3 regions of the Mesorhizobium sp. WSM4307 genome follow, and region 2 is predicted to be linked to each of the others. Evidence: predicted binding sites of a transcription regulator. Region 2 holds the regulator's gene; each other region holds the start of a gene.
What was found. The regulator PhoB, encoded in region 2, activates phosphate uptake and scavenging genes when phosphate is short. The targets are predictions, from matches to a motif close to TGTCATNNANCTGTCAT.

Region 1: FJV83_RS04305 (LTA synthase family protein) is a predicted target of PhoB. The motif match lies at 7,770-7,786, and genes of this name have one in related genera.
Region 3: FJV83_RS17210 (DUF1045 domain-containing protein) is a predicted target of PhoB. The motif match lies at 6,086-6,102, and genes of this name have one in related genera.

The regions. Positions count from the first base shown of each region.
Region 1 covers NZ_VFTB01000002.1:155,279-165,863, reverse strand. The annotation lists gene rsmA (16S rRNA (adenine(1518)-N(6)/adenine(1519)-N(6))-dimethyltransferase RsmA) at 1-609, shown strand, start outside; gene FJV83_RS04345 (DUF1330 domain-containing protein) at 677-970, shown strand; gene gmk (guanylate kinase) at 977-1,633, opposite strand; gene FJV83_RS04335 (YicC/YloC family endoribonuclease) at 1,655-2,545, opposite strand; gene mltG (endolytic transglycosylase MltG) at 2,701-3,966, opposite strand; gene fabF (beta-ketoacyl-ACP synthase II) at 4,069-5,331, opposite strand; gene FJV83_RS04320 (acyl carrier protein) at 5,366-5,602, opposite strand; gene fabG (3-oxoacyl-[acyl-carrier-protein] reductase) at 5,802-6,539, opposite strand; gene fabD (ACP S-malonyltransferase) at 6,599-7,546, opposite strand; gene FJV83_RS04305 (LTA synthase family protein) at 7,825-9,753, shown strand; gene FJV83_RS04300 (pilus assembly protein) at 9,799-10,585, opposite strand, start outside.
Region 2 covers NZ_VFTB01000010.1:98,233-108,817, forward strand. The annotation lists gene FJV83_RS24260 (PAS domain-containing protein) at 1-3,187, shown strand, start outside; gene pstS (phosphate ABC transporter substrate-binding protein PstS) at 3,704-4,759, shown strand; gene pstC (phosphate ABC transporter permease subunit PstC) at 4,826-5,809, shown strand; gene pstA (phosphate ABC transporter permease PstA) at 5,813-6,664, shown strand; gene pstB (phosphate ABC transporter ATP-binding protein PstB) at 6,661-7,464, shown strand; gene phoU (phosphate signaling complex protein PhoU) at 7,490-8,197, shown strand; gene phoB (phosphate regulon transcriptional regulator PhoB) at 8,217-8,906, shown strand; gene FJV83_RS24295 (hypothetical protein) at 8,995-9,258, opposite strand; gene FJV83_RS24300 (ROK family protein) at 9,348-10,585, opposite strand, start outside.
Region 3 covers NZ_VFTB01000006.1:391,173-401,757, forward strand. The annotation lists gene FJV83_RS17175 (ABC transporter permease) at 1-447, shown strand, start outside; gene FJV83_RS17180 (ABC transporter permease) at 444-1,412, shown strand; gene FJV83_RS17185 (SMP-30/gluconolactonase/LRE family protein) at 1,415-2,296, shown strand; gene FJV83_RS17190 (hypothetical protein) at 2,364-2,579, opposite strand; gene FJV83_RS17195 (COG4280 domain-containing protein) at 2,576-3,331, opposite strand; gene phnN (phosphonate metabolism protein/1,5-bisphosphokinase (PRPP-forming) PhnN) at 3,524-4,153, opposite strand; gene FJV83_RS17205 (alpha-D-ribose 1-methylphosphonate 5-triphosphate diphosphatase) at 4,150-5,304, opposite strand; gene FJV83_RS17210 (DUF1045 domain-containing protein) at 5,340-6,047, opposite strand; gene iolB (5-deoxy-glucuronate isomerase) at 6,199-7,011, opposite strand; gene FJV83_RS17220 (hypothetical protein) at 7,016-7,234, opposite strand; gene iolE (myo-inosose-2 dehydratase) at 7,278-8,195, opposite strand; gene iolD (3D-(3,5/4)-trihydroxycyclohexane-1,2-dione acylhydrolase (decyclizing)) at 8,306-10,156, opposite strand; gene iolC (5-dehydro-2-deoxygluconokinase) at 10,187-10,585, opposite strand, start outside.

The sequences.
Region 1 (10,585 bases), on a different contig from region 2:
GACGAGCGCTGCTTGGCGGCATTGGCCGAAGTCTCCGCTCACTATCCCGGCCGGCTGGAGGTGGTTTCCGGCGATGCGCTGAAAACCGACTTCGCCGCCCTCGCCTCCGCGGCCGCCGGAGCCAGCGGTCAGGTGCGGATCGTCGCCAATCTGCCCTACAACATCGGCACGGAACTGCTCGTCCGGTGGCTGACGGTCGTGGACTGGCCGCCCTTCTACGCCTCGATGACGCTGATGTTCCAGCGTGAGGTTGCCCAGCGCATCGTCGCCGAGCCCGGCAGCGACGCCTATGGCCGGCTTGGGGTGCTGGCCGGCTGGCGCACGAAGGCCAGGATCGCCTTCGACGTGCCTCCCCAGGCCTTCACGCCGCCGCCCAAGGTCACCTCTTCGGTGGTGCATCTGGAGCCGCGCGCGACGCCCCTGCCGGCTGACGTCAAGAAACTCGGCCGTATCACCGAAGCCGCCTTCGGCCAACGCCGCAAGATGCTGCGGCAGAGTGTGAAGAGCCTCGGCGGCGAGGCCTTGCTGGAGCGTGCGGGCATCGATCCGACCCGCCGCGCCGAAACCCTCAGTGTCGAGGAATTTGTGCGGCTGACCAATGCGGCTTAGCGCCGGCAGCTCTGGAATCGCGACGATGCAGGCATAGATAGGCTGGCGAGCATGCCGGAGAAGCCAGATGCCTGCCTATATCATTTCCGATGTCACCATCCGCGACCACGAGGCATTCCAGACATACCGCTCGCGTGCCGCGGCTTCCATTGCCCACTATGGCGGGCGCTATCTCGTACGCGGCGGCCAGGTGGATACGCTGGAGGGCGAGTGGCATCCCACACCGCTGATCGTTGTCGAATTTCCTGACATTGAGCAGGCACGGCGCTGGTATGCATCCGCCGAGTATGCTGCAGCGCTGGATGTGCGCGACGCCGCGCTCAGCCGCCATCTGATCCTGGTCGACGGCATGACAGCCTGAAGCCAATCAGACGGTTTTCTCGTCCAGCAGCCCCGAGACGAAATCGAAGAGACCCGGCCGGCGGTCGCGCCGCAATCGTTCGGCAACGACGATGCCGCGCACCTCGGCGAAGGCGCGGTCGAGATCGTCATTGACGATGACGAAATCATATTCCTTCCAGTGCTCGATCTCGTTGCGGGCATTCTTCAGCCGCGTCTCGATCACCGCTTCCTGATCCTCGGCGCGGCGCTTCAGGCGGGCCTTCAATTCCTTCATCGACGGCGGCAGGATGAAGATCGAGACGATGTCGGCGCGCATCTTCTCCTTCAGCTGCTGGGCACCTTGCCAGTCGATGTCGAACAGCATGTCGCGACCCTGCGCCAGCGCCAGTTCCGCGGGTTCGCGCGGTGTCGCATAGCAATTGCCGTGCACCTCCGCCCACTCGAGCAGCGCATCTGAATCACGCAACCGTTCGAACTCGCGCATCGTGCGGAAATGGTAGTGAACACCCTCGATCTCCGAGCCGCGGCGCGGCCTGGTGGTGACCGAGACCGACAATTCGAGGCTGGAATCGCTTTCCAGGAGGTTGCGCGCGATCGTCGACTTGCCGGCACCGGATGGCGACGACAGGACGAGCATCAGCCCCCGGCGGCGGATGCGGGATCCCAAATCCCTGGGAACCATCGGTTCCGTTGCGACCATCGGCTACTCCAGATTCTGGACCTGTTCACGAAACTGGTCGACCACCGCCTTCAGCTCCAGTCCGATCGCGGTGACGGCCGCGGCATTCGACTTCGAACACAGCGTATTCGATTCGCGGTTAAATTCCTGTGCCAGAAAATCGAGCTTCCGGCCGACGGCACCGCCGCCCTCAAGCAGCGCCCGGCCAGATGCGACATGCGTTTTCAGCCGATCGATCTCTTCGCGAATATCAGCCTTGGTGGCGAGGAATGCCGCCTCCATGTGCAGGCGGCTCGCATCCAGATTGGCGGACGCGTCCATCAGCAGCCTGACCTGCTCGGCTATGCGTTCACGGATCGCCGCCGTCTCGCGGGACGGATCCGCCTCCGCGCGCAGCGTCAGTGCCTCGATGGCGTCGATGTGGGCGGACAGCAGCAAAGCCAGGGCCGCACCCTCGCTTTGCCGTGCCTGTTCGAGCCCGTTCAGCGCCACGTCGAGCGCGGCCATGATGGCGGTGTCGAGCACAGCGCGCGCCTCTTCGGTTTCCACGGTTTCGGGAATGTCGAGTACGCCACGCAGCGACAGCAACCCGTCAGCGGTCGCGGGAGCAACACCGAACTGTTCCTGCAGCCGCTTGGCGAGACCCGCAAGGTCCTTCAGAAACGCCTCGTTGACGACGGGTTGCGCCTGCGCGCCGGCGGCGCGGCCGATGGTCAGCGTCGCCTGGAAATTGCCGCGGGCGAAACGCTTCTGCAGCGTTTGCCTGACCGCCGGCTCCAGACGCTCGAAACCTTGCGGCAGCCGCAGCCGCACCTCGACGCTCTTGCCGTTGACGGATTTGACTTCCCAGGCGATCGAGGTGCCGTCGTGCTCGGCGACGGCACGCGCAAATCCGGTCATGCTCTGCAAATTCATGTCGCCTGCACATCCCTGGCGCATCACCCCGAAACCAGTTTCCGGACAGGGCAAGTGCTGCTTGAAAATAACCACGCCGTAGGTGCGTCGAAATCGGACGCGTGGCGTTCCTTCAAATGTCAGGCTGTCGCCTTCCGGGCAACGCCTTTCTTCGCCTACTGGGCATCGCCCGCATCGCCGCCGGCGTCGCCATTGTCGCCACCGGTGCTGCCGTCGGCAGGCTTGTCGGCAGCAGGCTTGTCGGCATTGCCGTTTGCACCAGCGCCAGCCGCGGCCTCGGCCGCGTCATCGGCCTGCTTCTTCTGCAACGCACGATAACGAGCGACGTTCTCATTGTGTTCGTCGAGCGTCGCCGCAAAGACGTGACCGCCCGTGCCGTCGGCGACGAAATAGAGATCGTCAGTCTTCGATGGATTGGCCACGGCCTCAAGCGCTGCGCGGCCCGGATTGGCAATGGGCGTCGGCGGCAGGCCGTTGATCATATAGGTATTGTAAGGCGTCTGCTTCTGGATGTCCGACTGGTAGATCGGGCGGTCAGCGGGCTTCCCCTTGCCGCCGAACAAACCATAGATGATGGTCGGGTCGGATTGCAGCCGCATGCCCTTGGCCAGGCGGTTGAGGAAGACGGCGGCGACGCGCGAACGCTCGTCACCCTTGCCGGTTTCCTTCTCGACGATCGAGGCCAGCGTGACGAAGTCCTCGATATTGGCCAGTGGCAGGTCCGGCGCGCGCCGCTGCCAGACCTCGTCGACCAGCTTCTTCTGGTCGGCCACCAGCTTGTCGATCATCTGCTGGCGCGTCGCACCGCGCGTGAAGCGCAGCGTGTCGGTGGCAAGGCTGCCCTCGGGAGGCGTTGTCGCCGGCATGTCGCCGCTCAAGGCGGGTTCATCGGCGATACGCTGCAGAGCCTGCTCAACCGTCAGCCCTTCCGGAACGGTCAGCGAGTACATCACCGACTTGCCGCTTTTCAAAAGCTCCATGATGTCGCGCATGGATGCCCAGGGCTTGATCTCGTATTCGCCGGCCTTGAGCGCGGAATCGTTGCCGAAAGCACGCACGCCAAGGCGGAAGACGCGGGCGTCGCTGATCAGTCCACGGCGCTCGAGCTGGTCGGCGATGTCCTGGACGCCGGTGTTCGGCTTGACCAGGAAGGTGTCGCCATTGGCCGAGGGACCGGGTTCAGTGAACTCCTGCTTGCCGAAGTAAAGTGCCGCGCCCGCGGCCAGAACCATCAGCATCACCAGGGAGATGACGAAGTTCATGAACACGACGACCTGGCTGCGCGAAGCGCGCGAGCGCTTCGGCGGCGGCGTTCCGGCTTCCGGCCGCAAGGCTTCGCTGGCTGTCTTCGGCACGATCGGTCCGGTATTGTTCGCCGGCCGTTGCCCGACTTCTCCATTGCCCGCCGGATTTGTGTTCATCTCGCCCTACCGTTTGATCTCTCAACGAATCCCCCGCGGCAGAGTAGGGGCGAATATGGCAAAATTGACGACATGCCGAGGCATCGCCCCGCAGCCGGACGATCAGCCATTGTAGCGCTGGAACACAAGCGAAGCGTTTGTGCCGCCGAAGCCGAAGGAATTGGAGAGCGCCACGTCGATCTGGCGGGAGCGAGGCTTGTTCGGCACCAGGTCGATCGCGGTTTCGCGCTCCGGCTTGTCGAGATTGATGGTCGCCGGCGCGACATTGTCCCTGATCGCAAGGATCGAAAAGATCGCTTCGGCAGCACCAGCCGCGCCCAGGAGATGGCCGATCGACGACTTGGTCGACGACATCGAAATCTTCGACGCGGCATTGCCGACAAGCCGCTCGACAGCGCCGAGTTCGATCGTATCGGCCATGGTCGAGGTGCCATGCGCGTTGATGTAGTCGACATCGGCGGGCGCAAGCCTGGCCCGGTTCAACGCCGCGGTCATGCAACGGAAAGCGCCATCGCCGTCCTCGGCCGGTGCGGTGATGTGATAGGCGTCGCCGGTAAGGCCGTAGCCGGTCACCTCGGCATAAATCTTGGCGCCCCGCGCCTTGGCGTGCTCGAGTTCCTCCAGCACCACAACGCCGGCGCCCTCGCCCATGACGAAGCCGTCGCGGTCACGGTCATAGGGACGCGACGCCGTTTGCGGCGTGTCATTTCGCTCGGTCGACAGCGCCCGGCAGGCGGCGAAACCGGCGATTGACAGCCTTGTCACCGGCGCCTCGGCGCCGCCGGCGAGCATGACATCGGCATCGCCCCACATGATCAGGCGGGCCGCATCGCCAATGGCGTGCGCGCCGGTCGAGCAGGCCGTGACCACGGCATGGTTCGGGCCTTTCAGCCCGTGCCGGATCGAAACCTGGCCGGAGACGAGATTGATGATCTGGCCGGGGATGAAGAAGGGGCTGATGCGGCGCGGACCGCGCTCCTTGAGGATTATCGCGTTCTCGGCAATGCCCTCGATGCCGCCAATGCCAGAACCGATGAGCACGCCTGTGGCGCATTGTTCTTCGTGTGTCTTGGGCTCCCAGCCGGAATCCTTCAGCGCTTCGTCGGCGGCGGCAATCCCATACAGGATGAAGTCGCCGATCTTGCGCAATTCCTTCGGCTCGAGCACGGCCTCGGGATTGAAGGTGGCATTGCTGCCGTCACCACGCGGAATGACGTGGGCGATCTTGCAGGCAAGATCGTCCACCTCGAACTCGGTGATGCGCTTGGCCGCGCTGCGGCCGGTCAGAAGTTCCTTCCAGCTGTGCTCGAAGCCCATGCCGAATGGCGACAACAACCCAAGGCCCGTGACGACGACACGCCTCATCGCAGGTCCTCCCCGGTGATGACTGCGGAAAGCTTCAGGCCGACGCCTTGTCGATGTACTTCACGGCATCGCCGACGGTCAGGATGGTCTCGGCCGCGTCGTCGGGAATTTCCACGCCGAACTCTTCTTCGAACGCCATGACGAGTTCAACCGTGTCGAGGCTGTCAGCGCCCAGATCATCGATGAAGCTCGCCTGCTCCGTCACTTTGTCGGCATCGACGCCAAGGTGCTCGATGACGATCTTCTTGACGCGCTCTGCGGTGTCACTCATTTTGGGCATCCTCGTCTTTTGTTTGTCTGTCTTCGTTAGCGGGCAGAATGCCGCTAATCAAGCTGAAAGATGGTCCTGCCGGAAACGCAACGGCTACGAACCGGTTTTTGCCCGAACCGCCGGGTTGCGGGCCGCATTACACGAAAAATGGCTGAGGTCCAAGGTGAAATGGTCTCTTTTCACAGGCCCGCCATATCCGTCAAATCATGGCCATACCGCCATTGACATGGATGGTCTGGCCGGTGACGTAGCCGGCTTCGTTGGAGGCCAGGTAGGCGACGGCGGACGCCACTTCAGCACCCGTGCCCATGCGGCGCGTCGGAATCGCCGCCATGATCGCCTCCTTCTGCTTGTCGTTGAGCTTGTCGGTCATCGCCGATTCGATGAAGCCCGGGGCGACGCAGTTGACGGTGATGTTGCGGGTGGCGATCTCCTGCGCCAGCGATTTGGAGAAGCCGATCATGCCGGCCTTTGAGGCGCAATAATTGGCCTGGCCGGGATTGCCGGTCACGCCGACCACGGAGGTGATGTTGATGATGCGGCCATGGCGGCGGCGCATCATCGGATGGGTGAGTTCGCGGGTCAGCCGGAAAACGGCGGTCAGGTTGACCTCGAGCACGGAGTCCCAATCGGCGTCCGACATGCGCACGAACAGGCCGTCCTTGGTGATGCCGGCATTGTTGACCAGTATGTCGACGCCTTCGAGTTCGGCCTCCGCCTTCTGGCCGAGCGCCTTGACTTCATCGCGGTTCGACAGATTGGCCGGGAACAGCTTGACCCGATCGCCGAGTTCGCCCGCCAAAGTTTCCAGTTTCTCGATGCGGGTGCCGTGCAGGCCGACAATGGCGCCTTGCGCATGCAGCACGCGGGCAATCGCCTCGCCGATGCCTCCCGATGCGCCAGTGACGAGTGCCTTGCGGCCGGTCAGTTCGAACATTTTCGTCTCCTGATCTGAGAAAACACCCTTCACACGGGTGGGGTCAAATCGCCAGTGGATTATGCGAATGCGGCCAACGCGGCCTCGACATCGGCCGGCGTGCCGACGGCCGATGTCGCGATGTCGCGGTTGATGCGCCGTGCCAGGCCCGACAGCACCTTGCCGGCGCCGATCTCGTAAAGCGTCGTGACGCCGTTGGCGCCGAACCATTCGACCGTTTCGCGCCAGCGCACGCGGCCGGTGATCTGCTCGACCAGGCGCCGGGCGACCTCGTCGGGGTCGCTGGTCGGGGTCACCGTGACGTTGGACACTACTGGCACCGTCGGCGCATACTTCGTCACACCGGCGAGCGCGTCGCGCATGACATTGGCCGCCGGCGCCATCAGCGCCGAATGGAAGGGGGCCGAGACCTGCAGCATCAGCGCCCGCTTGGCGCCCTTTTCGGTGCACAGTTTCGCCGCTAGCTCGACCGCGGCCTTGGCGCCGGAAATGACCAGCTGGCCGCCGCCATTGTCGTTGGCGATCTGGCAGACCTTGCCGGAGCCTTGCGCGGCCTCGGTGCAAGCCGCTTCGACATCCGCCTGCTCAAGTCCGATGATGGCCGCCATGGCGCCTTCGCCGGCCGGCACCGCTGCCTGCATGGCGTTGCCGCGAATGCGCAGCAACCGGGCCGCATCGGCGACGGAAACGAAACCGGCGGCGGCAAGGGCCGAATATTCGCCCAGCGAATGGCCGGCGACATAGGCGACCTTGTCCTTCAGCGAGAAACCGCGCGCTTCCAGCGCCCTGATCGCCGCCAGCGAAACCGCCATCAGCGCCGGCTGCGCGTTGGCGGTCAACGTCAAGGTCTCTTCCGGACCTTCCCAGATCAGCTTCGACAGGTTTTCGCCGAGCGCGTCATCGACTTCCTGGAAAACCCTGCGTGCCTCGGGAAAGGTGTCGGCGAGATCCTTGCCCATGCCGACAGCCTGGCTGCCTTGTCCCGGAAAGGTGAATGCGACGGCCATGCGTGGGCTCCCGAAGACTGGTTTTACTTGCCGATAACACGAATTTTCCCTGCCTGTGGCGCAAGGCGGGCCGCCAAGTCAAGCCCGGTTCAACCCGGCCCCAGTTGCGAACCGTAGGCCGAGTGCCTGTTCCGAAAGGGCTTTTTGGCGATCACACCTGATGAAAACCGCTCACGAATCGTTCGCTGGCTCTTCTTATTTCCGCCACAGGCGCTAGCTTTGCGTGACAATTATATGACAATCGCGTGACTTGGGTTGTCGCCGGGTGGGAAGTTAAAGTGGCAAAGAGTTCAAAACGCGCCAGCAAAGCTGCGCCTCAATTCCTGGAAGACGATCCGTCCACCGGCTATCTGCCCGGCCGGAGATGGCCGGTCGTCCGTTACGGGCTGATAAGCCTCGCGATCTCCGCCATCCTGGTGTTCGCGATCGAATTGATCGTGCGCGGTGACGTTGCCGGCACCGTTTCCTTTTTCCTGCAGCCGCTCAAGCCGGGCTGGACCACCATCGTCGTGTTCGCGCTGATCCTCATCGGTCTCGACGCCGTTCTGGGACGCAGCCATCAGAGCCTGATGATCGTCGCGCCCTTGACTCTGGCGCTAGCCTTTGTCGGCCATCAGAAATCGCATTATCTCGGCGATCCGCTCTACCCGACTGACTTTCTCTACGCTCGCCAGATCTTCGCGCTGCTGCCGCTTCTGGTACGTGACCGGCCGATGACCGCGCTCGCCATGGTCGTCGTCATCATCGCCGGCCTGTCGCTGCTCGTCTATGGCTGGCGGCTGTGGCGCCGCAAGGTTCCAGCGCTCAGCCACAAGGGCCGCCTTGCCCGGCTGACGCTGGCGGTGCCGATGCTCGCCTTCTTCGTCTCGATCATGGACTATGCCACCTTCTCCTGGACCAGGGATCGGCTGCAGATCATCCCGATCATGTGGGACCAGAAGGAAAACTATGCCTCCAACGGCTTTGCGCTCGCCTTCGCGCTCAACGTGCCGATGGCGCATGTCTCGGCTCCGCCGGGCTACACGGACAAGGCGATCGCGGCGATCGACCGCTCGGATGTGACCGTCTCGGTGCCGGCCGAGAAGCCCGACATCATCATCGTCATGAGTGAATCCTTCTGGGATCCGACGAAGCTGCCCGGCGTCAGCATCACGCCCGACCCGATCCCCAATGTGCGGGCGCTGCGCTCGGGCTCGATGTTCTCGCCCGAATTCGGCGGCATGACCGCCAACATCGAGTTCGAGGCGCTGACCGGCTTTTCCAACGCATTCCTGCCAGCCGGCAGCATCCCCTATCAGCAATATGTGCGCACGCCGACGCCTTCGCTCGCAACCTTCCTGAAGAGCCAGGGCTACCGGGCGCGCGCCATCCATCCCGGCACCAACTGGTTCTGGAACCGTGGCGCGGTCTATGCCGATTTCGGCTTCAACGATTTCAAATCCGAAGAGACGCTGCCGCCCATGGAAAAGCGCGGGCCGCTGGCATCCGACGCGGCGATGACCGATGAGATCATCAGCGAGGCCGACGCCAGCGACGACCCGGTATTCTTCTTTGCCGTCAGCCTGCAAAACCACGGTCCCTACGAGCCGAACCGCTATTACAATCCGACACACGTAGTGCAGGCACCGATCAGCCAGTGGGCGCGCGAGTCGCTGCTCAGCTACGCCGAGGGCTCAGCCGACGCCGACCGCGGCCTTGAACGCCTTGTCGAATGGGCGAAGAAACGCTCCCGCCCCACCGTGATCGCCTTCTTCGGCGACCATCTGCCGCCGCTGGGACCGGTCTATGTCGAAACCGGCTTCCTGAAGGACAATGTCGCGCCGCGCAAGGAACCGACGCCGGAAGCCGCCCTTGAACATCATCAGACGCCGCTGATCATCTGGTCGAACCGCTCCGGTCCGGTCGAGAACCTGGGTGCGGTCAGCCCCGCGTTCCTGCCCTATCATATCCTGACCGCTGCCGGCATCAGCCATCCTTACTACACCGGCTTCCTGGGCGAGATGCGGGAGCGCTACCGCGTCGTCGACCGCAACCTGCTTCTGACCCCGGCCGGCGAGGCCACGCCCGACTGGTCGCGCCAGAAGGAGATCGACCCGGCGATCCGCGATTTCCGGCTCATCCAGTACGACATGATGTTCGGCAAGCGCCACGCGGCGCCCGCCTTCTTCCCCGAGACGGTCGACAAGGTCGTCGTCCACACGAGTTGATCAGCCGACCCATCGGATTCAGTCTGGACTTGGCGGGGCGAACACTCAATTCGTCAGTTGCAGCCTTGAGAACTTGTTGGCGATCTGTTGGAAAACGTCCGGCAGCTTGGCCGGGTCGTTGACGGCATAGTAGCCGCTCGGGTCGGATGCACAGGCACTGTAAAGCGCGCGGTTGGCGGCGGTGTCGGATTGCAGCACCATGGTGTAGATTTGCACGTCCTCGTCCTTCAGTTGCGTGCAAACGCTTTTGGTCCAGCCGTCGACATTGCGCGCCGCGGCGGTCTGATCGTCCGATCCGAAACGGCCACCCGCCAGATAGCCATAGGATGTGTAGTCGGACTTTGTCGGCTGTTCGCTGGCGCCATAGACAACGTTCTCGCCGTCGGTGAGCAACAGCACGATCTTGCTGATGCCGCGCGTCTTCCACGGCGCTCCATCGGTGTAGGGCGCGGCGGGCGACAGCACCCGCATGCCCCACGACAGGCCTTCGGAGACATTGGTGCCCGAACCGTTCCACTCGGTCATCTCGCTTGCTGCCTTGCGCAGCTTGTCGAAATCGTCGGTCAGGGGGACGATGGGTGTCGGGCAAGCGCGGTTCGGGCCGACGGTGATGGGGGAACCCGTCTCGGTGATGAGCTCGTTGGTCGGCACAACATATTTAGCCACCTTTTCCTTGGCAGCCTTGTCGGCCGGTGGCACAGGGTCGGCCAGACTGCTGAGATCGATACCGAGGCGGTTGCCTTTCAGCTTGGCGACCTTGGTGTTGTCGCTGGCGTCGTCGAGATAGGAATTGTTGTAATATTTGGCCGCATTGCCATAGGAGCTAGACGGC
Region 2 (10,585 bases):
TATGCGCGCCGAAGTCATCAATCGCGCCTTCTACGACTTCTGGAGGATCGATCCAGGCCGCGCCGGGATCGGCTCGGCCTTTCGCGAACTCATGGAAGCCAGCCGCGCCATTGACCCTTACGGCGCCGATGACGCTGCCTGGCAACGTCATACCGCCGAGCGCGAAGCCGAAATCAGGGCCGGCGTCGCCGGCTCCAGACAATTGCCGCACAATGACGGGCGCACGCTTGTCGCGTCGCTGGCACCGCTGCCCGGCGGCAAGCGGCTCATCTCCTATGTCGACGTCACCGACATGAAGGGGCGTGAGACCGAGGCACAGGACGCGCGCAAGTACCTAGCCAGCGTGCTGGAATCGCTGCCGGCCGGCGTCATCATCTACGACCGCGACGACAAGTTCGTCTTCGCCAACCGCAAACTGCAGGACACGCTGCCGGCGCTGAAGCCCTTCTGGCAGCCTGGCTGCAGCTTCCGCGAGGCGCTGGAATTCGGCCAGTCGGTCGGCTATTTCCGCTCGAGCGGCGATGCCGGGATCGACAGGCTGTACGGGGTCGAACCCGAACGCTGGCTCGACAGCATACTGGCCCGCTACCACCTGCCGAATTCTTCCTACGAGCGCCTCAATGCCGATGGACGCTGGTACCAGGTCTACGACATGCGCACCGATGACGGGACGTTCATCGGCGTGCGCGTCGACATCACCGACATCAAGAGCCGCGAGGCGGCGCTGCGCGACTCGATGCGCCAGATCGATCTCTTCCGCCACGTGATGGACGAGTTGCCGGTGGCCGCCTTCATCAAGGCGCAGGACCTGAGCATCGAATTCGTCAACAAGGCTTGGTGTGCGCTGACCGGCATCGCCAAGGAAGACGTCATCGGCCGGACCGACCGTGAGCTGTTCGGCACACAAGACGCGGAAGGCTACAGCCATGACGACACCCAGGTCGTCGTAACCGGCAAGGGCCTCGAGGTCGAAGAACCTGTCACCCATAGCGACGGCACGGTGCGGCAGTTGATGACGCGCAAGAGCCGCCTGGTGGCGACAGACGGATCGGTGCATCTGGTCGGCTCCAGCACCGATATCACCGACGTCAAGGCGCGCGAGAAGGCTCTGGAAGAGAGCATGCGCGAGAACGAGGTGTTCCGCAGCCTGATCGACAATGTACCGGTGTCGATCTACGCCAAGCGCTCCGATCTTAGGCAGTTCTATGTCAACAAGGGCTGGTGCGATCTGACCGGTCTCAGCAGGGAAGATGCGATCGGCAAGACCGACATCGAGATTTTCGGGGAGGACGGCGAGGCTTTCGTGGCCGGCGATCTCGCCGTGCTGCGCACCGGCGACACCCAGGAGGTCGAGGAGACGGTGCGGCTTGCCGACGGCAGCGTCAGGCATCAGTTCGCGCGCAAGGGCGCGATGATCGCGTCGGACGGTTCGCTCTACCTGATCGGATCGACCACCGACATCACGGAACTGAAAATGCGCGAGGCGGAGCTCAGCGAGGCGCGCCAGCGTGCCGTGCTCGCCGACCGCGCCAAGTCGGAATTCCTCGCCAATATGAGCCATGAGATCCGCACGCCGATGAACGGTGTGCTGGGCATGGCTGAACTCCTGGCCAAATCCAATCTCGATCCCAAGCAGAAAACGTTCACCGACATCATCGTCAAGTCGGGCAACGCGCTGTTGACGATCATCAACGACATCCTGGATTTCTCCAAGATCGATGCCGGCCAGATGGTGCTCGATCCGGCGCCCTTCAACCTTGCCGAGGCGATCGAGGACGTGGCGACGCTGGTGTCGACACGCGCCAAGGAAAAGGATCTCGAACTCATCGTGCGTGTCGAGCCGAGGCTCGAAAGCCTGTTCATCGGCGATGTCGGCCGCATCCGGCAGATCGTCACCAATCTGGTCGGCAATGCGGTGAAATTCACCGACGAAGGCCATGTGCTGGTCGACGTGACCGGTGAGAGGGTTCCGACCGGAACCAGGCTGACGATCTCGGTCACCGACACCGGGATCGGCATCCCCGAGGAAAAACTGAAGCTGGTGTTCGAAAAATTCAGCCAGGTCGACACCTCCTCGACACGGCGGCACGAGGGCACCGGGCTTGGCCTTGCCATCACCTCACGGCTGGTCGAACTGATGGGCGGCACCATCGGCGTCGAGAGCGCCGAGGGAAAGGGCTCGACCTTCTGGTTCACCGTGACGCTGCCCAGGGCCGAACAGAGCGGGCAGCGCATCATGCCGGTGGATGTGACGGGCGCACGCGTGCTGATCGTCGACGACAATGCCGTCAACCGGGCCATCCTGACCGAGCAGATGACCTCGTGGACGTTCGATTCCTGCGCGGCCGAAAGCGGCGCGGAGGGCCTCAAGGTGCTGATCGCGGCCGCCGCCTATGGCGTGCGTGTGGATTGCGTCGTGCTCGACTACCAGATGCCCGAGATGAGCGGCGCCGAAATGGCGCGTGTCGTGCGCAGCACCGAAGGCCTAGCCGACACGCCCATCATCATGCTGACCTCGGTCGACCAGTCGCTCGCCAACACCAGCTACCGCGATCTCGGCATCGACGCCCAGCTGATCAAGCCGGCGCGCTCCTCGGTGCTTCTGGAGACGCTGGTGGCGACTATCCAGCGTCATCGCCACGCCACGGACAGCCAGGCCGTCCAGCCGCTCGCAGCCGAAAGGCCCAATGCTCCCCAGCCGCCGCCGCTGGCGCTGTCCGAACAACGCGCGCAATTGCAGCCGCCGCCGGTTCGGCCTCGGCTGCCCGTCACTGGCGGTGATGGACACAGGCTGGATATACTGGTGGCCGAGGACAATGAGGTGAACCAGATGGTCTTCACCCAGATCCTTGGCGAGACCGGCCATGGTTTCGAGATCGTCGGCAATGGCCGCAAGGCGCTCGAGGCTTTCGGCAAGCTCAATCCATGCATGATCCTGATGGATGTCTCGATGCCGGAGATGAGCGGGCTCGAAGCGACCGCCGCGATCCGCCGGCTGGAGCAGGAAACCGGCACGCATGTGCCGATCATCGGCGTGACCGCGCATGCGCTCAAGGGCGATCGCGAACGCTGCCTGGAGGCGGGCATGGACGACTATCTGCCCAAGCCGATCAGCCCCAGGGCCCTGCTGGACAAAGTCGAGCGCTGGCTCGGCGCCGGCCGCCAGGTCCAGCGCAACGCGGGATAGCCCGGCGTCGCCCGGTTCCAAGGATCCGAATCAATCGCGGATGATGCTGCTACCCCTGCGTGCAATGCCTATGGTGCGATCGCACCATACCAAAGCCGGCGCCGAGCCGGGACAATGGCAAAATCGAATTCCGCCCTTGCAGTTACGGGCGGGAGCAGCGACCGCCGGCAACAAACAGCGTCAACCTACCCCAACGGACCTGTTTTTGGCGATGGCCCGGCCATGACACGCTCTGGCCTTGAGCAACGCGCTCCCGTCCGGATTTTCTTCATCCGAGAAAGCCCCGTCGAATCCGGCGGCGGCTCCGGCCGGTGGATGGCTCAAGTCCCTGATTCCGGGCGCAAACCCGGATCAGGCCACGGCCATCCGACGCGACCGCCTTTTGCACAGCCGGCGACGCGTTACCGGGCTGACACGAAACTGTCATGCGACTGTAATAATCCAAGGCTATTGGCCTCAGCGGGCGCTGGTTTGGAATGGCGCCGAGAGACCATCTTCCGAACAGGAGCAGGCCACATGAGACATTTCATCCGCTCGGCGGCCGTTGCGATCGCAATGGCTACAGCGTCTACCTTCACCCTTTCCGCAGCCATCGCAGCTGATCTTTCCGGCGCTGGCTCGACCTTCATCTATCCGGTGTTCGCCAAGTGGGCCGACACCTACAAGAAGGACACCGGCATCGGCCTCAACTATCAGTCGATCGGTTCGGGCGGCGGCATCAAGCAGGTCATCGCCAAGACCGTGACCTTCGGCGCCACCGACAAGCCGATGTCCGACGCCGATCTGGAAAAGAACGGCCTCGTGCAGTTCCCGATGGTGATGGGCGGCATCGTGCCGATCATCAACCTGACCGGCGTCAAGCCGGGCGAACTCGTCCTCGACGGCAAGACGCTCGCCCAGATCTATCTCGGCGCCATCACCACCTGGGACGATGCCGCGATCAAGGCGCTGAACCCCGGTCTCACCCTGCCGTCGACCGCGATCGCCGTCGTGCATCGTTCGGACGGCTCGGGCACCACCTTCAACTTCACCAACTATCTGGTGAAGCTCTCGCCCGACTGGAAGGACAAGGTCGGTTCGGACTCCGCCGTCGAATGGCCGACGGGCGTCGGCGCCAAGGGCAGCGAAGGCGTTGCCAACACTGTCAAGCAGACGGACGGCGGCATCGGCTACGTCGAATACGCCTATGCCAAGCAGAACAACCTGTCCTACTCCAAGATGCTGAACGCAGCCGGCAAGGTCGTCGAGCCGTCGCTCGAATCCTTCGGCGCTGCCGCTTCGAATGCCGACTTCAAGGGCGCCAAGAACTTCAACGTCATCATCACCAACGAGCCCGGCGACACCACCTGGCCGATCGCTGCCTCGACCTGGGTCCTGATCCACAAGGCTCCGGATGATGCCGCTGCCACCGGCGAAGCCCTGAAGTTCTTTGCATGGGCCTACAAGGACGGCAAGGAAACCGCCAAGGCGCTCGACTACGTCTCGATCCCCGACAGCGTCGTCGACCTGGTCAAGGCTTCGTGGAAGGCCGACATCCAGGCCGGCGGCAAGCCCGTCTACGTTGGCGAGTAACATCCTCCAAAGGAGCGCCGCGCCCGCGGCGCTCCTTTTCCTTCAACCGAAAGAGCCGAGCTTGACATGAGCGCTGTCCAGGAAGCCTTGCCAGCCGTTAGAAGTTCGCGCGATGCCACCGTTCGACGGTTCGCACTGACCGACGCAATCTTCCACGCGACAACCCGCGCCGCCGCGATATTGGTGCTGGTCCTGCTCGGCGGCGTTGCGATCTCGCTGTTTGCCGGTTCCTGGCAAGCCCTGTCGACCTTCGGCTTTTCCTTCCTGACCAGCGAAAGCTGGAACCCGGTGACGGAGAAGTTCGGCGCCCTGGCACCGATCTACGGCACCATCATCACCTCGGCCATCGCCATCCTGATCGCCGTGCCGCTCGGCATCGGCATTGCCATCTTCCTCACCGAGCTTTGCCCACGCCCGCTGCGGCGTCCGATCGGCATGGCGGTTGAACTGCTGGCGGGCATCCCTTCGATCATCTACGGCATCTGGGGCCTGTTCGTGCTGGCGCCGTTTCTGCAGACGACGGTGCAGCCCTTCATCATCAGCGTGTTCCACGGCATTCCGGGCCTCAACAGCCTGTTCGCAGGCCCTCCTTACGGCATCGGCCTGCTGACCTCGGCGATGATCCTGGCCATCATGATTCTGCCTTTCATCACCTCGATCACCAAGGACGTCTTCGATACGGTGCCGTCGGTGCTGAAGGAATCGGCCTATGGCATCGGCTGCACGACCTGGGAGGTCACGCGCCGGGTCGTTATTCCCTACACCCGCATCGGCATCATGGGCGGCGTCATGCTCGCCCTCGGCCGCGCCCTCGGTGAAACGATGGCGGTGACCTTCGTCATCGGCAACGCGCACCGCATCTCGACGTCGCTGTTTGCGCCGGCAACGACCATCTCGGCGACCATCGCCAACGAATTCACCGAAGCGGTCGGCGACCTCTACACTTCCTCGCTGGTCGCGCTCGGCCTCATCCTGTTCGTTATCACCTTCCTGATCCTTGCCATCGCCCGCTACATGCTGATGCGCATCGACGCCCGCACGGGAGCCTGACCGATGTCGACAGCCGCATCGCTTCACCAGAGCCGCAAGCGCAAGAATGGCGTGATGATGGCGCTGTGCGTCATCGCCGCCTGCATCGGCCTTGCCTGGCTGGCGTTGATCCTTGGCGCCTTGCTCTACAAGGGCCTGGCCGGCGTCTCCCTCTCGGTCTTCACGGAAATGACGCCGCCGCCCGGCGACGCCGGCGGCCTGCTCAATGCCATCTACGGCAGCATCGTGATGACCATCATCGGCATCATCGTCGGCACGCCGATCGGCGTGCTGGCCGGCACCTATATGGCCGAATATGGCCGCTTCTCGAAGCTCACCACGGTGGTCCGCTTCATCAACGACATCCTTCTGTCGGCGCCGTCGATCATCATCGGCCTGTTCGTCTATGAGCTGATGGTGCGGCCGATGGGGCATTTCTCGGCGATCGCCGGTGCCGTGGCACTCGCCATCCTGGTCATCCCCGTCGTCGTGCGCACCACCGAGGACATGCTCAACCTGGTGCCCAACGCCTTGCGCGAAGCCGGCACCGCGATCGGCGCGCCGCGCTGGGTGGTCATCCGCTCGGTTGCCTATCGTGCCGCGCTTTCGGGCATCGTCACCGGCATATTGCTGGCCATCGCCCGCATCTCCGGCGAAACCGCACCGCTTCTTTTCACGGCGCTGAACAACCAGTTCTGGTCGAGCAATCTCAACGCGCCGATGGCCAGCCTGCCTGTCACCATCTTCCAGTTCGCTCTCAGCCCCTATGAGGAATGGCAGCAGCTGGCCTGGACCGGTGCACTCATAATCACATTGACGGTTCTCGCGCTCAGCATCTTTGCGCGCAGCCTGACCGGACGCAGAGAGGACAAATGAGCCAGATGTTGTCTCCAGACATGACGATCGCCGCAGAGGCGGCGACCAAGGCCAAGATCGAGGTCAAGAACCTCAATTTCTACTACGGCCAGTCGAAGGCGCTGAAGGACATCACGCTGTCGCTGCCCGAGCGCAGCGTCACCGCCTTCATCGGCCCGTCGGGTTGCGGAAAGTCGACGCTGCTGCGCGTCTTCAACCGCATCTACGAGCTTTATCCCAAGCAGACCGCCGAGGGCCAGGTGCTGCTCGACGGCCAGAACGTTCTCGACCGCTCGCAGGACCTCAACCTGCTGCGCACCAAGATCGGCATGGTGTTCCAGAAGCCGACGCCGTTCCCGATGTCGATCTACGAGAACATCGCTTTCGGCGTCAGGCTCTACGAGAAGATCAGCAAGGCCGAGATGGACGGCCGCGTCGAGCAGGCGCTCAAGCGCGCGGCACTGTGGACCGAGGTCAAGGACAAGCTCAATGCTAGCGGCCTCAGCCTGTCGGGCGGCCAGCAGCAGCGGCTGTGCATCGCCCGCACCGTGGCGGTGAAGCCAGAAGTCATCCTGCTCGACGAGCCTGCCTCGGCGCTCGACCCGCTGTCGACCGCCAAGATCGAGGAGCTGATCGACGAGCTGCAGGCCGACTATACGATCGTCATCGTCACCCACAACATGCAGCAGGCGGCGCGCGTCTCGAAGCAGACCGCCTTCATGTATCTGGGCGAACTGGTCGAATTCGACCGCACCGAGAAGATCTTCACGTCGCCCCGCGAGAAGCGCACGCAAGACTACATAACCGGCCGCTTCGGCTGATCGCACGCATACGAGGACCAGGATCATGGCCGAACACACAGTCGCAGCCTTCGACGAGGATCTCGGACAGATCAGCAGGCTGATCAGCGACATGGGCGATCTCGCCGGCTCGATGGTCGGCGGCGCCACCAAGGCGCTGCTGAACTCCGACAATGCGCTCGCCCAGCGCGTCGTCTCCGACGACGCCATCATGGATGCGCGCCAGCGCGAACTCGACGACCGCGCCATCACGCTGATCGCCAAGCGCCAGCCGATGGCCGACGATCTGCGCCATGTCGTCGGCTCGATCCGCATGGCCGGCGACCTCGAACGCATTGGCGACCTTGCCAAGAACATCGCCAAGCGCGTCGGTACTGTCGGCCTCAGCGCCACGCCGCGCGACCTGTCGCATTCCATCGACGCCATGGCGCAGCTGGTGCTGATCCAGGTGCAGGGCGTCATCGAGGAGTATGCGGCGCGCGATGCCGCGGCACTGGCGAAGCTGCGCGCCGACGATGAGCGCATCGACGTCAAATACACCTCCGTCTTCCGCGAACTGCTGACCTATATGATGGAAGATCCGCGCAACATCACGGCTTGCACGCATCTGTTGTTCTGCGCCAAGAATCTCGAACGCATCGGCGACCACGTGACCAATATCGCCGAGAATGCGTACTATGTCCTGACCGGCACGCAGCTGCCCGCCAACCGTCCAAAACAGGACGAGACGGCGATGTCGGCGCCGGCGGCCTGAGCGCAGGGGTAACCAACCGATGATCGCACCACGCATCATGGTGGTGGAGGACGAGGAGCCGCTCGGCGTGCTCCTCCGCTACAATCTGGAATCGGAGGGTTACCAGGTCGAGGTGGTGACACGCGGCGACGAAGCCGAAATCCGCCTGCAGGAGAACGTGCCCGACCTGCTCGTGCTCGACTGGATGGTGCCGGCGGTATCCGGCATCGAACTCTGCCGGCGATTGCGGATGCGGCCCGAGACCGAGCGGCTGCCGATCATCATGCTGACCGCGCGGGGCGAGGAAAGCGACCGTGTACGCGGGCTTTCCACCGGCGCCGACGACTATCTGGTCAAGCCGTTCTCGACGCCGGAATTCATGGCCCGCATCAAGGCGCTGCTGCGCCGCGCCAAGCCGGAAGTGCTGTCCAGCGTGCTCAAGGTCGGCGATATCGTGCTCGACCGTGAATCGCACCGGGTCTACCGCAAGAAGAGCGAGATCCGGCTCGGGCCGACCGAATTCCGCCTGCTCGAATTCATGATGCGCCATCCTGGCCGCGTGTTCTCGCGCAGCCAGCTGCTCGACAATGTCTGGGGCGAGACGATCTACATCGACGAGCGTACCGTGGACGTGCATGTCGGCCGGTTGCGCAAGGCGGTCAACAATGGTCGCATGCCGGATGTCATCCGTACCATTCGTGGGGCGGGCTACGCGATCCGGGAAGACTAGAGCTTGCCTCATCCCGATAAAATCGGGATGAGGCTCCAAGATCGAAACTCCAATCAGCAGGTAGTCGCCAATGCCGTGAAGAGGGTGATCAGCGGACTTCGACTTCTCCCAACAGATGTTGCCGCCTCATCTCCTCTTCGACCCATACAGCAACGCGCTGGAGCTTTGAATGTTTGATGTCTCGAATGATCAGCTGCGTAGTGGCCGCGTCGACCTCGCCGATAATAATTTCGCCCCAGCCGTTGGTTCGCAGGAAGCGGTAGACGTCCTCGCCGAAGTTGCGAACACGATGGACGAGGCCGTAAAACTCGGCCTGATCTATGTTGAAGTTGATCACCAACGAACGGGACATCAGCAGATCATACAGGCAGACACATTGCCAATTGATGTCGCAACGGGCCGAACGCGGTCGTTCAGAATGATCGAGTTTCGCCCTGACCGTCAGGCAACGTTCTTTCCGGCACCCGTTCTTGCCTGCACGCCCGGCGCGAAAATCTCCTGGTCGACGAAGGTCAGCGCGCGCATGGCGCAACCTTCGCGGATCAGCGGCAGTTCGTTCGGTTCGGTGTCGAAGGAGATCGATTCCGAGTGCTGACCACCGGCGGTCTGGGCGATCGCCTCGCGCAATGCCGGCTCGATCAGATCGAAGGCGGCGGCGCTGACGCCGACCATGGCAACGGGCGCCGGATCGATCAGCGCGAACAGGCTGCCGAGGCCGTAACCCAGTGCCTCGCCGGCCTTGCGATAGGCTTCGCGCTCGGGCCCGTCCCGTTCCCGTGCCGTCGCGGCCAGCGCCCGCATCTGCGCGTCGCTGACATCGGCCACCGGCTCGGTGTCCTCGCCGAGCTGCCTGGCATTGCGCCAGATGGCGTAATTGCCGGCATAGGCCTCGACACAGCCGCGCCGCCCGCAGCGGCAGAGCGCGCCGCCGGGCCGATGGATCATGTGGCCGAACTCGCCGCCCGAGGAATGGGTGCCGGTGAACAGCTCGCCCTTCAGCACCAGCCCCATGCCGATGCCGTGCGAAAGCAGGATGGCGATGAAGTCGTCGCGGTAGCGCTCGGGATCGCGCCTGCGCAGCGCCACCGCCATCATGTTGCAGTCGTTTTCCATGGTGGCGGGGATGCCGAACTCGGCTTCGAGTATGTCGGCGAAGGCGATGTCGGTCTGCGGCGTGATCGGCGACCACAGCATCGCCCGGGCCTCGGTATCGGTGATGCCCTGGATCGCCAACGCGATGCGGGCGACGCTGCGCACGTCAATGTCGGGATCCTCGAGGCGCCGCCTTACGATGGCCACGCATTCGCCGATCAGCGCCTCGCGCGACATGGTCAGCGTGTCCAGCCGGCGCTGTTCTTCCGATATCACCTGGCCGGCATAGTCGATGACTGCGACCGACAGGAAATTCAGCGACAGCACCACGGTCATCACAGCCGCGGCCTCCGGAGTGAGGCCGAGGCCGACCTGCGGCCTGCCGCGTTTCAGCGCGCCGGCCTCGCTCGGCTTGCCCTCGGCCAGGATGCCTTCGCCGATCAGGTCTGAGGAAATCGCCGATATGGTCGAATGGCTGAGGCCGGTGGTCGCGGCGATCTCGGTGCGTGAGGGCCGGCCAGCCTGGCGCACGGCCGCGATCACCATCGCGCGGTTGCGCCGGCGCAGATCGTCGTGGCGGATTCCGA
Region 3 (10,585 bases), on a different contig from region 2:
GCGCTGCTGTTATTCTGGTGGTGGTTCCGGGCGACGCGGGTCGGCATCGCCATCCAGGCGACCGGCTCCAACGAAAAGTCGGCCTTCCTGTCCGGCGTCTCGATCGCAAGGGTCAACCTCGTCACCTACGGCCTGTCCGGCCTGTTCGCGGCCGGTGCGGCGCTGTTCCTGGTGACGCAGACCGGCGCCGGTTCGCCCACCATCGGCAAGGATTATATCCTTCCCTCTGTGGCGGCGGCGGTCATCGGCGGCGTCAGCCTGTTCGGCGGACGCGGCCATCTCGCCGGCACGCTGATCGGCGCCTTCGTGCTCACCCTGATCGGCAATCTGGTCTTCGTCCTGCATGTGTCGAGCTATTGGCAGCCGGTCGCCTCCGGCGTCATCCTGCTGCTCTCGGTGCTGGCCAGTTCCGTCGCCGAGAAAGCTGCAAGGAACCGTGCCCAATGAGCGCTTTCCTCGCCCGCAACCGCCTCATCGTGCTCGCCTATGCCGGCATGCTGGCGCTGCTCCTGGTCACGGCGCTGTTCTCGCCGGGATTCCTGTCGGTCTCCAACATGCGCTCCACCGTCGTGCTGGCCGCCTTCGTCGGCATCGTCGCGCTCGGCCAGACCTTCGTCATCATCGGCGGCGGCATCGACCTGTCGGTGCCCTGGGTGCTGAATTCGGCCGCAATCATCATGGCGCTGCTGTGCGGCGGGCAGGATCTGCCGCTGGTCTGGGTCATGCCGCTGCTGCTTGCCGGCGGCGCCTTCATCGGCCTCATCAACGGCATCGGCGTTGCCCAGTTCGGCGTGCCGCCGATCATCATGACGCTGGCCACGAACGTGATCCTGCAAGGCCTGATCCTGGTGCTGACCGGCGGTTCGCCCACGCCATCGGCGCCGGCCCTGATCCAGTTCCTGTCGGTGGGGCGGCTCAGTGGTTTTCCGGTCATCGCGCTGATCTGGCTGGCGCTGACGCTGGTGGCGACGCTGCTGCTCTCCAAGGCGGCGTTCGGCCGCCATCTCTACGCGCTCGGCACCAGCGCCACGGTCGCCGAATTCTCCGGCGTGCCGACCGCGCGCACCACCATCCTCACCTATGTCATCTCGGGCCTCACAGCCGCTTTCGCCGGCATGCTCTTGACCGGCTATTCCGGCCAGGCCTATCTCGGCATGGGCGACGCCTATCTGTTCACCTCGATCGCGGCGGTGGCCATCGGCGGCGCCTCCATCCTCGGCGGCAGCGGCCATTATCTGGGCACCGTCGCCGGCGCCATGGTGCTCACCATCCTCACTGGTCTTTTGCCGGCGCTGAACCTGTCGAGCGGCGCGCTGCTCATCGTCTACGGCGCGGTGATCCTGCTCACGGTCTCGATCGGCAGCGAGACCTTCGCCGGCCTCGGCGGCAGGCTGCGGAGAAAAGAGGGCTGACCATGGTCGAAATCACTTGCGTCGTCGATGCCAGGGCCGAACTCGGCGAAGGCACGCTCTGGGATCCCAAGGCCGGCGTGCTGTGGTGGATCGACATCTGGAAGAAGCTGATCCATCGCTACGACCCAGCGACCGGCAAGGACGAGACCTTCGAGACACCGGAATATCTCGGCTGCCTCGGCCTGCGCGAGAAAGGCGGCCTTGTGCTGACCATGGCCAATGGCTTTCACTTCTTCGACCCGGCGACCGGCACGTTCGCGGCGATCGTCGACCCGGAATCGCATATGCCGAATACCCGTTTCAACGATGGCAAGCCGGATCGCCAGGGCCGCTTCTGGTCGGGTTCGATGTTCGAGGTGCCGGGTCAGCCGATCGAATTCATCGGCGCGCTCTACCGGCTCGATCCTGATCTGTCGGTGCACAAGATGATCGACGGCATCGGCTGCTCCAACGGGCTCGCCTGGAGCCCGGATTCCAAGACCATGTATTTCTCCGACAGCCATGCCGGCGCGGTGTGGGCCTATGATTTCGATGCCGCCACCGGCGATATCGAGAATCGCCGAACGTTCATCGACATGACGATGACCGGCGGCGTCGCCGACGGCGCCACCGTCGATGCCGAGGGCTGCTACTGGGTGACCATCCCGGTGACCAGCAAGGTCTGCCGATACGATCCTGATGGCGAATTGATGCAGACCGTGGTTCTGCCGACCGACCTGCCGACGTGCTGCGAATTCGGCGGCAAGGATCTCGACATCCTCTATGTCACCTCGGCCGTGCTCAGGCGCCCGGCAAGCCACTTCGTCCGCCAGAAGAATCCGGGCGGATTGTTCGCGCTCGATGTCGGCGTCAAGGGCCTGACCCTGCCGGCGTTCAAGGGATAGCCAGTGTACCTCGAACATCGTTTCGCTATCGAAACGATGTCTGAAGTAGTGGCCATGCGTGCCGTCTTTATCGTTTGACCGCACGTGCCGCGCGGCGAACGCTTTGCAGCAGGATGGCGAGGCAGCCGACCAGCAGCAGCGCGCCGCCGAGCAGCGGCGGCAGGGCCAGCAGCTTCACCGCCGCCGCGACGGCGGCCACCAGCATCAGTGCCAGCAGCGCCAGATTGCCGTCATCGACGAACATGCCGAGGAATTCCCTGGCAACAAGGCGGATGACGCTCATCGGGCGAACCCTCCGGCTGATACAGTATAGGTGCCGCGCAGCCAGCGCACCATGGCAAAGGACGCCAGCGCGACGATGGCGAAGATGGCGAGCAGAGCGAGATCGGCGCCCGGCCAGTCGGCGCCGATGCCTTCGCCGGTCCAGAAGATGCCGAAGCTGGTCAGCATCAGCCCGACCACGAATTTCAGCGCATTCTCCGGCACGCGCGCCAGCGGCCGGTGCACCGCCAGGCCGATAAGCATCACCAGGACGAAGGCTGCCAGCGCGCCCAGGCTGGCGTAGAGCGTCTGCCCATGGGCGGCGCCGACGGCAATGACGATGAACACCACCTCGACACCCTCGAGCAGCACCGCCTTGAACGAGGCCAGGCCGGCGAGGTGGTCGGCGCGGCGGTCATTGGCCTGCTGGGTGAGGGCGGCGGTCTCCTTGGAAAAGGCCGCGTCCTCGTCATGCAGCGCGATGACGCCGACGCTGCGCAGGATCGCCTTTCGCAGCCAACGCATGCCGAACAGGATCAGCAGCACCCCGACGACGAACTGCAGCGTGGTGATCGGCACCAGCGCCAGCAGCGGTCCGAATGCCAGCACCAGCGCCGCCAGCAACGCCAGCGCCAAGGCGGCGCCCGTCAGCGCCGGGCGCCAGCTGCGCGTCACGCCGACCGCAAGCACGATGGTGAAGGCTTCGACGACCTCGACGAAGGAGGCGAGAAATGCCGCCGTGACCGTCGGGAGGATGGGCGTCAGCGTCTGCATCAAAGCTTCCTGTCCTGTCTCGTTCGCCACGGGTTCTCTGAGCGGGTGTTCCAGGACGCGTGGCCCGGAATCACTTCTATGGTCAGCACCACATAGCGCTCCGGAAGCCGCGGGAAAGCAAGTGAACGCCCATGGGCGGCGCTTGGGGCCAATCGAGCCGCGCATACTGCGGCTGCGGGACGCACGCCTAAATCAGATCATGCCCGACATGTCGGAGAAGGCCATTGCCTTGAGCAGCAGCTCGGCGAAGCGCTCGCCGGCCACTTCGCGCGGGCCGCTATTGTCGATCGTGGTCACGCCGGGGCCGGTCAGGGTCACATTGGCGCTGCGCGCCAGGCGCGCCAGCACTTCGCCGCGCGACTCGCGGCCGCGCATGGCCAGCCGCGAGGCCAGCACGTCAGGCGAAGCAGTGATCTCGACAATGGCCAGATTGGCATAGCGCTCGCGCAAGGTGGGAATGATCGCGCGCGACACGTTCGCCACCGCCACATGGCCATTGGCGACCGACCAGTCGACATCGGCAGGCAGGCCGTAGCGCAAGCCATGCGCTTCCCAGGAAATGGCGAAGGCGCCGTCGGCCTCGGCCTCGACGAAGGCGGCGTCGGCCAGCGTGTCGTGATCCTCGCTCGCCGCATCGCTCGGCCGGGTGATGACGCGGCGCACGAACTCCAGCCGGGTCTCGTCGGCGAAGAGGGCACGGGCGTAGCCGATCACCGTGTCCTTGCCGGCGCCGCTTGGCCCCACGACCGCGACAAACACGCCATGACGAACGGGGAACGTTTCAGCTGACAATTCACGCTCGATCAAGGCCGACACCATCATGCGACCCGGCGCCCTTGCCGCCAGACGGTGCGCACCACTGGAACATGGTCATCCACACGCACGCGCACCAGGTCGGCGCGGCGGCCTTGCTCGATGATGCCGCGGTCGGTCAGGCCAACGGCCTCGGCCGGGTTCTTCGACACCATGGCGACCGCCTGCGGCAGCGAAATGCCTTCGACCATGTCGCCGAGGAAGAAGGCCGACTGGATCAGGCTGAAGGGAATATAGTCTGATGACAAGATGTCGAGCAGCCCGTCGCCGGCCAGCGTGCGCGCCGAGACATTGCCCGAATGCGAGGCGCCGCGCATGACGTTCGGCGCACCCATCAGAACGCCCAGGCCCGCGGCCTTCGAAGCGCGCGCCGCTTCCTCGGTGGTCGGAAACTCGGCAACGCGCACGCCCTGCTCGATCGCCTCGTCGACATGGCCCGAAGTGGCGTCGTCATGGCTGGCGAGCACGATGCCGCGCTCATGGCAGGCAGCCGCGATCACCGCGCGGTTCGGCGCCGAATAGCGCGCCGATTCCGCCATCCGCTTCTCGCAGAACAATTGGAAGTCGCGATCGGTCAGCTTCAGCTTGCGCTGGTAGTAGTAGGCATAGGTTTCGAGATTGACGAACTGACGCTGGCCGGGCGCATGATCCATCAGCGAAGCCAGCTTGACCCGGTCGTCCCGGTCGAAATTGGCGAAGGCCTGCAGGCAATCCGGCGCCGAAACCTCGCAGCGCAGATGCAGGAAGTGATCGGCCCGCAGACGATCCTGCGCGACGCTGTCCTCGATGGCATCGGCCAGCTTGCGGATATCGGCCAAGGTGAGGTCGGCGTCCTCGTCCATGCCGACGCGCAAGGCGTCGAGCACGGTGGTGATGCCGGCCGTCGCCACCTGCGCGTCATGGGCAAGCACCGCGGCGATCGGGTTCCAGCGCACCTTCGGCCGGGGTGCGTAATGGCCTTCCAGGTGGTCGGTGTGCAGCTCGACCAGCCCGGGAATGACATAGTCGCCGCCCATGTCCTCGCCGGCCATGTTCCCGCTGGTGTGGCTGCTGCCGGCATCGATGTCGGCGATAAAGCCGTCACGCAGCACCAGCGACCCCTCGACGATCTCGTCGGCAAGCACGATGCGGGCGTTGGAAAGAACGGTCTCGGCGGTCATTTCGGGCAGTCCTTTGGTTCTTCGAGCAGGGGTGTTCAGGCGATTTTCCTTGCCGGGCGGCGTCCCAGCGCGTGCTGCGAAAGCACCATGAACGGCGCGCCCGGTTCGGGTTCGACAAACAGCGTCAGCGCGTCGACCAGCACCGGCTGCCGCAGCACATCCGCGAACAGGCTGTCGATTGCTGCGCGCAAACGAGGGCTTTCCTGTGGCCCGGCGCGGCCCGACAGCGTCATGTGGAAGCGGAAGGTCTCGAAGACATAGGGGTAGCCCCATTGGCAGAGATTGCGGAACTCGGCCGGCTTCAGCGAATCCGGGCTGCGCCGCTCGATCTCGGCCTCGGTCAGCGGCGCGCGGAACCGGTCGAAATCGCGCACCACCTCATCGGCGAAACGGTTGAGCGGCGGCAGCGGCCCCTCCGGCACCAGCGCGAAGAAGCTGTCGATCTGGCTGACGACGAGACGTGGGATCGTCACGACGGGCGTCGCTTCGGCAAATTGGTCGAGCCCCGCGCGCAGCGAAGCCTCGGTCTCGTTGGCGGCCAGGCGGAAGGGTGCCTTCAGCGTCGCGTGGAAGCCATAGCGGCGGGCCGAGGCGGTGTGGAAGGCAACTTCCGCCGCCGACAAATCGGCCACGGCCTCAACCGGCCTTGTCGCCGCGCCGAACGGGTCACAGCCCAGCCAGTTGGCGGCGATCCGCGCCAGCGGTTCGTCCTGCCGGGGGGTGAAATAGATGGCATAACGCATCAAAAATCCTCGTCAGACCGCTGCCATAAGTGATTTCCATGACAGATTGACGAAGCTTTGCAGGGTTTTCGAAGGCAAATCACCCCAATAGGTCCTTAGCCGACGATTTTTCCGAGCTGGATCAACAGGTTCAGGAGGAATCTCGGACCGGTCAGGCCTTCATCAACCATTCGTGCTCGGGCGCATTGTGGAATTTCCACGTCCGCCTCGGTCCGGCCATGACGTTGAGGTAATAGAGGTCGTAGCCATGGCAGGCGGCGCAGGGGTGATACCCCTTGGGCACCAGCACGACATCGCCATCCTCGATCGCCATGGCTTCGTCGAGCGCGCGATGGCCATCCTTGTCGGCATCGGTGTAGACGCGCTGGAAGGCAAAGCCCTGCGGCGGGTTGAGGCGGTGGTAGTAGGTCTCCTCGAGATAGGATTCGGCGGGCAGATTGTCCTGGTCATGCTTGTGCGGCGGATAGCTCGACGTGTGGCCGCCGGGCGTGATGACCTCGACCACCAGCAGCGAATCGGCCGGCTTGCCTTCCGGCAGGATGTTGGTGACGTAGCGCGTGTTGGTGCCCTTGCCGCGCACCTCCTGGCCGAGATCGTCCGGCCCGATCACCCGAACCGGCAGGCCGCCGCCAAGGCCGGGCGCCGAGCAGACGGCGAGTTCGAGATCCGTGTCAGCCGTCACCGACCAGTCCGATCCCTCCGGCACATAGACCGACCAAGGCTTGCCCTCGAAGGGCGACATGCGCTCGCCGAGCAGGCCGAGATCCTTGCCGTCGGCTTTCGCTGTGCCCTTGCCGGTGACGTAGACCAGGCAGACTTCGCGGTCTTCCGTCTTTCCCGAGGCGCTTTCGCCGGGTTGCAGCCGATGCAGGTCGAAACCGACATAAGTCCAGCCGGCGCTTTTCGGCGTCACATGGGCGACGCGGCCATGGCCCTTGTCGGCTTTGACGAGCAGCTTGGACATCGGGTTACTCCTTCGGTTCGGACTCGGCCGTCGCCTTGTTCTCGTCGGCCGGCTTGTACAGATAAAAAAACTGCCAGACGGCATAGCCGGCGAAGCCGAGCGCGATGGTGCCCCAGAATGGCGTGCCGGTGGCGAACTCGATGATCGACCAGATGACGCAGACCGCGACGACGGCGACACGCCGCCACAACGGGCGGAAGAAGGGGTGCTCGGAATCTTTCATCGGGCCAATCTACAGCAACCTGCCTCGCCGTGAACCCGTCGCGTCAGGCATTCGGAAAACCCTGGGTTTCGACCGTGTAGCCGGCCGCCGTCATCACCCGCATCAGCTCCTTGTGGCCGACCTGCGCCATCTTGAGCGGCGGGTTCTTCTTCGGGTCCTGCTCTGCCTCGACCACGAACCAGCCTTCATAGCCATAGTCGGCGAAGCGCTGCACGATGGCGCCAAAGTCGAGCGAGCCGTCGCCCGGCACGGTGAAGGCGCCGAGCGCCACGGCGTCGAGGAAGGACTGTTTCGTGCGGTCGAGCTTGTCGATCACGGCCATGCGCACATCCTTCACATGCACATGGCTGATGCGCTTGTGGTGGTTGTCGATGGCGCGCAGCACATCGCCGCCGGCGAAGGCCAGGTGGCCGGCATCGAGCAGCAGCGGAATGCCTTCGCCGGAATGGCGCATGAAGGCGTCGAGTTCCGGCTCGGTCTCGACCACAGCCGCCATGTGATGGTGGTAGGACAGCGGCATGCCTTGTTCGGCGCACCATTCGCCGAATTCGGTCAGGCGCCTTGCATAGGCCTTCATCTCGTCGCCTGAAAGTTTCGGCTTGGTGGCCAGCGGCTTCGAGCGGTCGCCCTGGATCGAGCGGCCGACCTCGCCATAGACGATGCAAGGCGCGTTGACCGCCTTGAACAGCTCGATCATCGGCTGGATGCGATCCTTGTTCCTGCTCATCTCCTCATCGACCAGCGTGCCGGAAAACCAGCCGCCGCACAGCGTCACGTCGGCGGCCTTGAGGATCGGCAGCATGACGGCAGGGTCGTTGGGAAAACGCCGCCCCATCTCCATGCCGGTGAAACCGGCCGAGCGCGACTGGCGCAGGCACTCCTCCAGCGACACGTCATCGCTCAGTTCCGCAAGATCGTCGTTCCACCACGCGATGGGGGACATGCCCAGTTTGGCTTTCAAGTCGTCACTCCGGTTTAGAACAGTTCATTCTTGGGCCGCCGGCGCTGCCCCTCATCCGCCTGCCGGCACCTTCTCCCCGTATGGGGACGGGAAGAAGGGGGGTAGCTGCATCAGTCGCCGACGCTCTGCATCTGGCGCTTTTCGTCATAGGCCTTGCGCGCCGCGTTGACCTGCGGCCGCGCGGAGACTTCCGGCACCGCCACATCCCACCAATGGCCGCCGGCGTCGGTGGAGACCAGCGGGTCGGTGTCGATGACCAGCACGGTGGTGCGGTCGTTCGTCTTCGCCTTCTGCAGGGCGTTTTCCAGGCCGGCGATCGACGGCACTTTCTCTGATATCGCGCCCATGCTCGCCGCATGCGCGGCGAAGTCGATGTCGGGCAGGATTTCGTGGCGCGAATCCTTCAGGAGATTGTTGAAGTTGGCGCCGCCGGTCGCCATCTGCAGCCGGTTGATGCAGCCATAGCCTCGGTTGTCGAGCAGCACGATAGTCAGCTTGAGGCCGAGCATCACCGAAGTGGCGATCTCGGAATTCAGCATCAGATAGGAGCCGTCGCCAATCATGACGACCACCTCTTCGCCGGGTTTCGCCATCTTGGTGCCGAGCCCGCCGGCAATCTCGTAGCCCATCGTCGAGAAGCCGTATTCGGCGTGGTAGGAGCCGGGCGCGCCGGCCTGCCAAAGCTTGTGCAATTCGCCGGGCAGACCGCCGGCGGCATGCAGCAGCGTCACGCCGGAGCCCATGGCGCGCTGCACGGCGCCGATCACTTGCGCGTCGGACGGGAAGGCGGCGTTGGTCGACGCCGTCACCTTGGCCGCGTCGGCCTGCCAGGCCTTCTTGCCCTTGGCCGCATTGTCGGTCCAGGCGGCAGGCGCCTTCCAGCCTGTCAGCGCCGCGCCAAGTTCTGCGAGCCCCTCGGCCGCATCGGCGACCAGTGGCAGGGCGCGGTGCTTGCCGGCGTCGAAAGGCTGGACGTTGAGCCCGATGATGGTCTTGCCGGAATTCTTGAACAGCGCCCATGAGCCGGTGGTGAAGTCCTGCAGGCGCGTGCCGATGGCGAGCACGACATCGGCTTCTTCAGCCAGCCGGTTGGCCGCCGAGGTGCCGGTGACGCCAACCGCCGCCATGTTGAGCGGATGATCGTCCGGCAGCGAGGATTTGCCGCCTTGTGTCTCGCAGACCGGAATACCGGCGCCCTCGGCGAATTTGGCCAGCGCATCGGAGGCCTGCGAATAGAGAACGCCGCCGCCGGCGATCACCAGCGGCTTCTTGGCGCCCTTGAGTGCCGCCACAGCGGCGGCAAGCTCGTGGCGGTCCGGGCGTGGCCGGCGCTGGTGCCAGACCCGTTCGGCGAAGAAGCTCTCGGGATAGTCATAGGCTTCGGCCTGCACATCCTGGCAGAGCGACAGCGTCACCGGACCGCAATCGGCCGGATCGGTGAGCACCTGCATGGCGCGGTTCAGCGCCGGGATGATCTGCTCGGGCCGGGTGATGCGATCGAAATAGCGCGAGACCGGACGGAAGCAGTCATTGACCGTCGCCGTGCCGTCGGAAAAATCCTCGGCCTGCTGCAGAACCGGATCGGGAATGCGGTTGGCGAAGACGTCGCCGGGCAAAAACAGGACAGGCAACCTGTTTACATGCGCAAGTGCGGCAGCCGTCACCATGTTGAGCGCGCCGGGACCGATCGAAGAGGTCGCCGCCATGAAGCGGCTGCGGAAATTGGCCTTGGCATAGGCGATCGCCGCATGCGCCATCGCCTGTTCGTTGTGAGCGCGGAAGGTCGGCAATTCGTCGCGCACCTGGTAGAGCGCTTCGCCTATGCCAGCGACATTGCCGTGGCCGAAGATCGCCCAGACGCCACCGAAGATCGGCGTTTTCTTGCCGTCGATCTCGGTCATCTGGCGGGACAGGAAGCGGGTCAGCGCCTGCGCCATCGTCAGGCGGATTGTCTTGCTCATGGTGTTTTCCTCCGCAGTCCCAATGCCTTCTTATGCCGCCTTGCGGCCGCGCGCGGCAAGCCACGCCTCGGTCAACTGTTCGAAGCGCGAGGCCATGTCGGCGACAGCCTCGTTATCCGACATCCTGCCGGCCAGCCACTCCTCAGCCGCATGGACGAAGATGGTGCGGCCGACGGCGAAACCCTTGACGATCGGTGCCTTGGCGGTAGCGGCGAAAGCTGCCTCCAACTCGTCCTGCGGCGCTTCCAGGCCAAGCAGCACGATGCCACGGCACCACGGATCATGCTTCAGGATCACCGCTTCGATCCTCGCCCAGGCGCCGCTCGACGCCTGCGGCTCGAGCTTCCACCAGTCCGGCTTGATGCCGAGCGCATAGAGCTCTTCCAGCGCGCGCGGAATGGTCGTGTCGTCGAGCTTGCCGTGCTTGCC